2 regions of the Bacillus sp. S10(2024) genome follow, and region 1 is predicted to be linked to the other one. Evidence: predicted binding sites of a transcription regulator. Region 1 holds the regulator's gene; the other holds the start of a gene.
What was found. The regulator LexA, encoded in region 1, represses DNA repair genes until DNA is damaged. The targets are predictions, from matches to a motif close to CGAACATATGTTCG.
Positions count from the first base shown of each region.

Region 2: the regulator LexA is predicted to act here: its motif matches at 3,544-3,557, upstream of uvrB (excinuclease ABC subunit UvrB).

Region 1 is NZ_JBFLUR010000002.1:668,753-674,245, reverse strand. Features, by position in the region: gene AB1280_RS03465 (bifunctional metallophosphatase/5'-nucleotidase) at 1-1,108, shown strand, start outside; gene AB1280_RS03460 (DUF896 domain-containing protein) at 1,154-1,393, opposite strand; gene AB1280_RS03455 (YneB family resolvase-like protein) at 1,439-2,095, opposite strand; gene lexA (transcriptional repressor LexA) at 2,237-2,857, shown strand; gene AB1280_RS03445 (DUF4097 family beta strand repeat-containing protein) at 2,882-3,700, opposite strand; gene AB1280_RS03440 (DUF1700 domain-containing protein) at 3,706-4,251, opposite strand; gene AB1280_RS03435 (PadR family transcriptional regulator) at 4,255-4,566, opposite strand; gene AB1280_RS03430 (peptidoglycan-N-acetylglucosamine deacetylase) at 4,791-5,493, shown strand, end outside.
Region 2 is NZ_JBFLUR010000002.1:3,856,154-3,861,646, reverse strand. Features, by position in the region: gene uvrA (excinuclease ABC subunit UvrA) at 1-1,489, opposite strand, end outside; gene uvrB (excinuclease ABC subunit UvrB) at 1,495-3,471, opposite strand; gene AB1280_RS19595 (DUF4362 domain-containing protein) at 3,638-4,096, opposite strand; gene AB1280_RS19590 (amino acid permease) at 4,382-5,493, shown strand, end outside.

The DNA of each region.
Region 1 (5,493 bases):
TCCAAATTGGGAACAGCCGCAGCATATAAAAGATGTAATATTCGAAAATGCACTCGAAACAACAAAGCGGTGGGTTTTGTATATTCAAAAACAAGAGCAACCGGATTTACTCATTGTAGCCTACCACGGCGGTTTTGAATGTGATTTACAAACGGGAGAACCAACAGAGATTATAACAGGGGAAAATCAAGGATATGCAATGTGCCAAGAAATTGGAGGAATTGATATATTATTAACTGGACATCAACATCGCTATATTGCTCATACAAAAGTAAATGGTGTACCAGTTCTACAAACTGGGTCCAACGGTCGTTCATTAGGGAAAGTCCACGTCACTTTAAAAAAGAATCAAAATCAGTGGATTATTAAAGAATGTCATTCTGAATTATTGCCTACCGAAGGCATTCCAGCAGATGAGACAGTACTTTCACTTGTATCAATATATGAGCAACAAACACAAGAATGGTTAGATAAGCCAATCGGCACTATTACTGGTGATATGTTGATTCACGATGCGATGCAATCTCGTTTACAAGATTGCGCCTTTATCGAATTTATAAATAAAGTACAGATGGATGCAGCAGAAGTCAATATTTCTTGTACTAGTCTGTTTCATAATGAATCATCCGGCTTTCCCAACCACATTACAATGAGAGATATTGTTTCGAATTATATTTATCCAAATACATTAAAAGTTGTTCGTGTTACAGGAAAAGATATAAAAGAAGCACTTGAGCTAACTGCTGAATATTTCTCGTTAGATACAGATGGAAATATCATTGTAAACCCTGCATATATCGAACCAAAAACACAGCATTATAATTACGATATGTGGGAAGGAATTTCATACATATTAAACATTTCAAAACCAGTTGGGGAAAAAGTTGTTTCCTTGCAATATGAAGGGGCTCCTATTAACTTGCATCAAGAGTATGACGTTGTCATGAACAATTATCGTGCAAGCGGCGGCGGAAATTATGTTATGTTTCAAAATAAGCCCATTATAAAAGATATATCAATTGATATGTCTGAGCTCATTGCCAATTACATACTAGAACGAAAAACAATCAAAGCGACAATTAATCATAATTGGAAAGTTGTTAAATAACAAATTTTCCTATCAAACTAAAAAAAGATGGGCTGCGCCCATCTTTTAATTTAACTTTGCTTTATCTTGTTTTTTTAATTCTTTTAACTTCTTCGGCGTAACGTCTTTACCTTCTTCGTTAACGACTTTGATTGCTTTCAATTCGTTTAACATATTTTGACGAAAACCTTTTAAATATTGTTCACGGAGCGATTGACGCTCACGTTGCTCTTCTTCCGTTAAACCTTCTGTTTTTGCTTTTTTCGCTAAGAAATTAATGCGTTCAATGAGTTCGTGACTTAGCATCTCGAATCCCCTTTCTACTAAAAACTGATTATTATCATACAACAGTTACTCTTGTTTATCAAGCAATTGCTTCGTATACTCTACATATCGGCGATGTACCGTAGCTTTTGATACATTATGACCAAAACCACGGAGCGTTGCTGCAATTTCTTCAAATGTTAACTCATTACGGCGCAGACGAACAATCTCTTCAATAGGTACCTCTTTTTTCTCACGACCTGTGCTTAAATGTCGATTCTTTAAGTTTTTTTCGGGCCGAAATCCATTTTCTACAGCTCGTTTCATTCCTCGTTTAATCTTTAAATTATGAATCTTTCTCTGGTATTCTTCTACTATACCAATAATATCAAGCACCATTGAATCTGAATCAGAAAGCTGTAATTCGCCATTATGTGCATGTGTATATACTTTAATCCTTTCTTTATTCAAACAATGCATTAAAGCGATTTTCGCATTTCCTCTTCCAAGACGCGTTTCATCTTGAATAAGGAGCACATCAACATGTTCATCACGAATGGTATCTAACACTTCCAAAATACCATCTCGTTCTATGCTATATCCGCTCGCTTTCTCTTCTACTACTTTAACAACGTTCATTTCATACAGCTTAGCTAAATGCAATAATTCATCTTTTTGGCGTACTAATGATGTTTCCTGCGCTTCTTTCGTTGTGCTTACACGTGCATAAATAATCGCATTCATTTCATACCCTCTTCTCTATCTCACTTCTTACATCATAGTGTACCATAAATCCCGCTTTCGTTCGAACTTACGTTTGTAGAATGTTTTCTTGCATGTTATAATAAAAACAAGAAAATTTATAGAAAACGAGGTGTGAAAAACATGGAGAAGTTAACGAAACGGCAACAAGACATTCTCGACTTCATTAAACAAAAAGTTCAAGAAAAAGGTTATCCACCTTCCGTACGTGAAATCGGTCAAGCAGTCGGCCTTGCTTCTAGCTCTACTGTGCACGGACATTTATCTCGCTTAGAGGAAAAAGGATACATTCGCCGCGATCCAACAAAACCGAGAGCGATTGAAATTTTAGGAGACGACACTATCCAAGCAGATACGCAACCAGTCGTTCACGTACCGATTGTCGGAAAAGTTACAGCTGGTTTACCAATTACAGCAGTTGAAAGTGTAGAAGAACATTTTCCACTTCCGGCGAATCTCGTTTCGGGTTCAGATCAAGTATTTATGTTGCGCATTTCTGGAGACAGTATGATTGAAGCGGGAATTTTTGATGGAGACTTAGTTGTTGTTCGCCAGCAACAATCTGCATACAATGGTGAAATCGTTGTCGCTTTAACAGAAGACAACGAAGCTACGGTAAAACGTTTTTACAAAGAAAAAGATCATTTCCGCTTACAGCCTGAAAACTCTTCTTTAGAACCTATTATTTTAGATAACGTTTCTGTTATTGGAAAAGTAATTGGTGTCTATCGTCATTTACATTAAAAACAGACCAAATTTGGTCTGTTTTTAATTCGCCACAATTTTTACAGAACCCGCTGCTGTTTCCCCCTTAATCTGCACCTTTCCGTTACCTAAAGTAATTTCTTTATTTTCCTTCCCGAAAATTTGTACTTTTCCTGCATTAGAAGAACCTTTCACAACAGCATCTTTCGGCATTCCCTGCAACTGAATACTGACATCTCCTGCTGCCGACTCCGCCTCAACACTATACTCTGGATTATGCTGCGTTATCTCTACACTTCCTGCTGCCGCATCTGCACGCACTTTCCCTTCTACTTTATGAAGAACAACTTTTCCCGCGCTAGATGACACATTTACATTTTGCGCTTTCATTTCCTTCATTTCCACATCGCCCGCTGCTGAATGCACAGATATATCTTCACCTTGAATATTTTGCACATGAATCGTTCCTGCTGCTGTCTCTGCTTCAATTTTATTATATATGCGTTCAGGCACAATAACCGTTAAGCTTTCATCTTTCAAATCAAATGATAAAAAAGAAAAGTCAAATATATGTTTCTTGTTCGTTTTCACTTCCACTTGTAGCACTTCACCGTTTTCATTTACGTCTAATTTTCGCTTTTCCTGATTGCCACTATACCGAATTGCAAATAAATCAGTCTTACCTTTTTCAATCACAACATCTCCAACATCTATGTCAACATGAATGTTTTTAATTTGCTCATTTTTAAATTGTTTCTGTTCCAATTTCTTTGTTTCTGCTGTTCCATTCGCAGTTTTTATAAAAAAGGCTGAACTTGTAAAAAATAAACCGATTCCTCCAATCGCAATACAAATAATTGCTAGCAGCACAATTTTTCTCATCTTATCTACTCTCCTTTAATTACTTTTAAATTCCAATTGGCGTACTTAACAAAAAACCTTTTAAACCAAATCGTACAATAATACGCAGCAATCCCTAAAAGTAAACCAACACCGAAGAGTATAATAGAGGCAAATACATCCGATAAAATAAAAATTTGAGCGAAAACAATTTTCGCTAACAGAAGTAGCGGTGAGAAAACAAATACAGCACTAACTGACCAAAGCGTTAAAATAAGACTCCCGATTGCTACTAACGGACCTAACACAATAACCAAATTTAAAAAACTAAGTCCAATAATTGCTACAATTGCTCTTGCTACGTTAGAAAAAGTTGGATTATGCTTCACCTGCTCTATACGATGAGACGCTAACGTTTCCTTCGCAATTGTCTTAGGAGAACCAAGTGCTTTTATAATTTCTTCTTCGGTTTTCCCTTCTTCTATTCCAAATTGAAAATGTTCTCTGTAATCATATAAAATATCGTTTCGTTCTTCTTCTGGTAGTTTTCTAAGGTGTTCTGATAATTCTTGAAAAAATTCCTCTTTAGTCATTCTCTACACCTCTTCAATAATTTCTTGTACGCCTCTTGCAAAATCACGCCACTCTGTCACAAGTGCATAAAGCTGCTCTGTGCCTTGATTTGTTAACTGATAATATTTACGCGGAGGTCCTTCCGATGATTCCTTCAAATACGTCTGAAAGTACCCTTCTTTCGTTAAACGACGTAGCAAAGGATACACTGATCCTTCTGATATTAAAAATTTATTTGAAATTTGCTGAACTAATTCATAGCCATAGCAATCTCGTTTCTTTACAAGCGCAAGAACACAAAGCTCCAATACCCCTTTTTTAAATTGAACATTCAAAAGCAATACTCCTCTCCATCTAGTACTATTCAATGCAAGGTACCTTATTATTAATAATATATCATTTAGTATTGAATATTACAAGGTACTGTTCCGGTTTTTTCCAAAACAAAACAAATTTCCGCTCATCGAAGACTTCTCCATTCTTTCCTAATCAAACCGCAATTATTAACATATAAAAGTTTTAAAGAGATTGTTATCTTTTTTATGGAGGGATTTTAATGATGTACGATTTTTACCCAACTCAAATCGTAGTGCCTTGTCAATATGGTCCTTATTACAATATTCCATGTACCACTTCCTCTTTTAAAAATTTTTATCCTCTTGTTCAAAATAGATTTTATCCTTTACATTACGTGGAGACCGTTCCTATATTACAAAAAAGTCAGACAGTTAGGGGCTCATGGACTCCTTTTTCATGGGTAGAAAAATATGCATATGCGTTTGCAGGACCTTATAACAAGGCCGAAGTCGCTCTCACATTCGATGATGGTCCAGATCCCGTTTACACGCCTCAAGTATTAAATAAATTGAAAAAACATGGTGTAAAGGCGACTTTTTTTCTATTAGGAGAAAATGCTGAAAGATATCCCGAAGTTGTAAAACGCATCGTTAATGAAGGACATATCGTAGGAAATCATACTTATAATCATCCTAATTTAAATAAAATAGATGATAAGCAATATCATGAACAGATGTTAAAAACAGAAAAAATATTACAAAAGCTAACTGGATACTCCCCTAAATTCTTTCGTCCTCCTTACGGGATTATAAATGAAAATCAAATGAAATGGGCTACTGAACAGAACTTTATGATTATTCAATGGAGTGTAGATACATTAGATTGGAAAGGCTTAAATTCCCAGGAAATTACTAACAAAGTATTAGGGAATACTTTTCCTGGAAGTATCCTCTTACAACACACTG
Region 2 (5,493 bases), 3.2 Mb from region 1:
AGCGAATGCGCTGCGCTTCTCCACCTGATAACGTTCCAGCTGCACGGCTAAGCGTTAAATAATCAAGTCCAACATTAATTAGAAAGCTAAGACGCTCTTTAATTTCGCGCAAAATCAGCTTTGCAATACTTTGTTGCTTTTCTGTTAATTCGATATTTGTAAAGAACTCGTGCGCATCCTGCACAGAAAACTGCGCCACTTCCGCAATCGTTTTTCCACCTACAAAAACAGCTAAAGTTTCCGGCTTCAAACGAGCACCTTTACATTTTGGACAGGCTTGCTCCGCCATATATTTTTCCATTTGCTCACGAATATAATCGGAGCTCGTTTCTCGGTAACGGCGTTCAATGTTCGGGATTACACCTTCAAAAATAATCTCGCTTTCCTTTACTTGACCAAAGTCGTTCACATAGCGGAAATACACTTTTTCTTCTCCGCTTCCGTACAACACTTTTTCAAACAAATGCTTCGGAATATCTTTCACCGGTACATCCATATCAATACCATAATGGTTACAAACAGACTTTAGCAATTGCGGATAATATTGTGAGCTTGTTGGCTCCCAAGGTGCGATTGCATGATCGTTTAATGATAAACCCCAGTTTGGAATGACCAAATCAAGATCTACTTCTAACTTTGAACCAAGACCATCACAAGACGGACATGCACCGAACGGACTGTTGAAAGAAAACATGCGCGGCTCCAGTTCACCAATAGAAAATCCGCAATACGGACAAGCGTGATGCTCACTAAACAGCAACTCTTCCTCTCCAATCACATCAATTAAAACGCGGCCTTCACCAAGCTTCAAAGCCGTTTCTAATGAATCGGCAAGGCGACCAGCAATTCCTTCTTTCACCACAATCCGGTCAATCACAACCTCAATAGAATGCTTTTTATTCTTATCTAACGTAATTTCTTCTGATACATCAAGCATTTCTCCGTCAACGCGAACGCGAACGTACCCTTGCTTTTTAATATCTTCTAATAGCTTTACATGCGCACCTTTACGCCCCGATACAATCGGTGCGAGCACTTGTAGCTTCGTACGCTCCGGATACTCTAAAATACGATCTACCATTTGCTCAATTGTTTGCGATGTAATTTCAATTCCATGATTTGGACAAATCGGAGTCCCCACACGCGCAAATAATAAGCGTAAGTAATCGGAAATCTCCGTCACTGTTCCAACGGTTGAGCGCGGGTTACGGCTCGTCGTTTTTTGGTCAATTGAAATGGCCGGCGATAGTCCTTCAATTGCATCAACATCTGGTTTATCCATTTGCCCTAAAAATTGACGTGCATACGCCGATAGCGATTCTACATATCGACGTTGCCCTTCTGCATAAATCGTGTCAAACGCTAACGATGATTTCCCTGAACCAGATAGCCCTGTTACAACAACAAGCTGATTTCTCGGAATGGTGACATCTATATTTTTTAAGTTGTGGGCTCTCGCACCTTTTACAACGATAAAATCTTTACTCATTGCCTTCACCCTTCTGCTTTTAGTTCTAATAATAAATCGCGAAGCTCAGCTGCCCGCTCAAAATCAAGCGCTTTTGCAGCTTCTTTCATTTCCGCTTCCATTTTTGCAATTACATTTTCTCGTTCTTTTTTCGTCATTTTCTTAGGTGGTGCTGCTTCATACGTTTCGGTATCTTCCGCAGCCATCGTTGCACGAATCACGTCGCGCACCTCTTTTTGAATTGTTTTCGGTATAATACCATGCTTTTCATTGTATGCTTCTTGAATTTGACGACGACGTTTCGTTTCTTCCATTGCAATTTCCATCGATTTTGTAATTCGGTCTGCATACATCACAACATGACCGTTTGCATTACGAGCTGCACGACCAATCGTCTGAATAAGCGAGCGCTCTGAACGAAGAAATCCTTCTTTATCTGCATCTAATATTGCTACAAGCGATACTTCTGGAATATCGAGCCCTTCTCGAAGTAAGTTAATACCGACAAGCACATCGAACTTGCCAAGGCGAAGATCGCGAATAATTTCAATCCGCTCTAACGTTTTAATTTCAGAATGAAGATAGTTTACTTTAATCCCAACATCTTTCAAATAATCTGTTAAATCCTCTGACATTTTCTTCGTTAATGTCGTAATTAATACACGCTCATTTTTCGCGATCCGGTCTTGTATCTCTCCTAGTAAATCATCAATTTGCCCTTCAATTGGCCTTACATCAATTTTCGGATCTAATAGCCCTGTCGGACGAATAATTTGTTCCACCACTTCCGGTGAATGTTCAAGTTCATATGGACCCGGTGTTGCTGATACATACACAACTTGATTCGTTTTCTCTTGAAACTCTTCAAACATAAGCGGTCTGTTATCTAGTGCTGATGGCAGACGGAATCCATGATCAACAAGTACTTGTTTCCGCGCTTTATCACCGTTGTACATTGCTCGTACTTGCGGCACTGATACATGCGACTCATCCATCACGATGAGAAAATCTTTAGGGAAATAATCTAACAATGTATATGGTGTTGAACCAGCTGGACGGAGTGTCAAATGACGGGAATAGTTCTCAATCCCTGAACAAAAGCCCATCTCGCGCATCATTTCTAAATCGTAACGCGTCCGCTGCTCTATCCGCTGCGCTTCTAACAATTTACCGTTATCATTTAATTCTTTTAGGCGTTCTTCTAACTCTTTTTCAATATTTTCAATAGCGACTTTCATTTTTTCTTCGCGTGTAACGAAGTGAGACGCCGGAAAAATCGCCACATGCTCACGTTCTGCTAATACTTCACCTGTTAATGCATTTACTTCTCTGATACGATCAATTTCATCACCGAAGAATTCAATTCGGATACAATGCTCATCAAGAGATGCAGGGAAGATTTCAACTACATCACCGCGCACACGAAACGTCCCACGCTGGAAGTCAATATCATTACGGCCATACTGCACATCAACAAGTTCACGAAGCAATTGATTGCGATCTTTCTCCATACCAACGCGCAAAGAAACAACAAGCTCACTATATTCTTCTGGAGAACCTAAACCGTAAATACAAGACACACTCGCTACAACAATGACATCATCTCTTTCAAATAAAGCCGACGTCGCTGAGTGACGCAATTTATCGATTTCATCATTAATTTGTGCGTCTTTTTCAATAAACGTATCGGTTTGTGGTACATACGCTTCCGGTTGATAATAGTCGTAGTAACTAACAAAATATTCAACTGCATTGTTCGGAAAGAAATCTTTGAGCTCACTGTATAACTGTCCTGCTAACGTTTTATTATGAGCCATTACAAGTGTTGGCTTTTTCACCTCTTTAATAACATTTGAAATCGTAAATGTCTTACCCGTCCCTGTCGCTCCAAGCAACACTTGATGTTTCTTACCATTTTTAATCCCAGCTACCAGCTGCTCTATCGCTCTTGGCTGATCACCTTGCGGGGAATATTCTGAGACAATTTCAAATTGATGTTCCAAATAAATCCGCCCTCCTCGTAAAAAATCTGTATTTTCATTTTAACACGAACGCCTATAAAAAAACCAAAAAAACGAACAAGTATTCGATAAACAATTCGACACCCTTTCTACAAATTCAATATATAACAACAAAAAAGATGCTTATTTACTTAGCATCTTCCTACAGTTATTCATGACGTACCTCCAGCAAAAAATAGCTCACATTCTTACGATTTCCTTTACATTCACTTAATTTATAACTTACAGCTTCATCACTTTTTTCTTTCATAATCCCTTTACACACATCACTTTTTTTCCCTTTTTGACTTCCTCCAAATTTGTCGTTGGAATCATCAAAAAGATAGTTTATATTGATTCCATCATAATCTAACGTTTGAAAAATCGGATCTCCTTCATCTGTATAATATACAATACGAACTTTATCAGCTTTGCCATTTTTCACATGAGTTAGAAACTGCTGAAACTTATCTAAATTAGATTCTCCACCTATTTTTACGATGATATCACTCTTTTTATCAACCTTTGTTTCATCATTTTTTTGATTTCCCGTTTTTACAGAGGATAAACACCCCACCAAACCGCCTATATAGAATAAAAAACACAATAAGACAATTCCTTTTCTCATCTTAATCCTCTCCAGCCCATTTTGACTTTATCCCGCTATTCGCGGGCAGTAAGAAGTTCCGCTTTATACTACCATTCAAAATGAAATAACTTAGTGTAGCAACAAAAACACCTATACAAATATCGACAAGAAATTCATCTTTTTTGTATAGGTAGAATTTTCTAAAAAATTTGTATTTACAACACCCACTTTTCATATTACAATACGTTTAAAGATTCGACATTATACGACAAATCGAACTTAAAGTTCAGAATATTTTAACAACTAGAGGGTGGGGGAGCTTATATGGATCTATTTCGAAAAAAATCGATTTCTGCACTACTAGCGCAATCGCAGCAGAAAGGCGCTTCTTTAAAAAAGGAACTAGGCGCATTTGATTTAACAATGTTAGGAGTCGGCGCTATTATTGGAACAGGTATCTTCGTTCTTACCGGCGTTGCAGCAGCAAAACATGCAGGACCAGCACTTATTTTATCGTTTATTTTATCCGGTTTAGCCTGCGTATTTGCGGCATTATGTTACTCGGAATTCGCTTCAACTGTACCGGTGTCAGGTAGTGCATACACTTACAGCTATGCAACATTTGGAGAAATTATTGCTTGGATTTTAGGTTGGGACTTAATTCTAGAATACGGATTGGCATCCTCAGCCGTTGCATCTGGTTGGTCAGGATATTTCCAAGGATTATTATCTGGATTTGGGATTAAATTGCCACACGCTTTAACAAGCGCTTATAATCCGGCGGCTGGCACATACGTAGACGTACCAGCAATTTGTATCATTTTCATCATGACATTCTTATTAACAAGAGGCGCAAAAAAATCAGCTCGCTTCAATGCTATTATGGTAGCTATCAAAATATTTGTTGTTCTTCTATTCATCGGCGTTGGTGCTTTCTATGTAAAACCTGAGAACTGGACGCCATTCATGCCATTTGGCTTCTCTGGCGTAACAACTGGAGCAGCAACTGTATTCTTTGCTTATATCGGATTTGACGCTGTATCAACAGCTGCTGAAGAAGTAAAAAATCCACAACGTAATATGCCAATTGGTATTATTGCTTCCTTGGCAATCTGTACAATCTTATATATCGTTGTTTCATTAGTATTGACAGGAATCGTTCCCTACAACCAATTAGACGTAAAGAATCCTGTTGCATATGCTTTGCAATATATTCATCAAGATTGGGTTGCTGGACTTATCTCTTTAGGAGCAATTGCTGGGATTACAACAGTATTACTCGTTATGCTATATGGACAAACTCGTTTATTTTATGCAATGAGTCGTGATGGCTTACTACCAAAAGCACTTTCTCGTGTAAACCAAAAAACACAAACACCAGTTATGAACAGCTGGATTACAGCAGCTATGGTTGCTTTCTTTTCTGGATTCGTTCC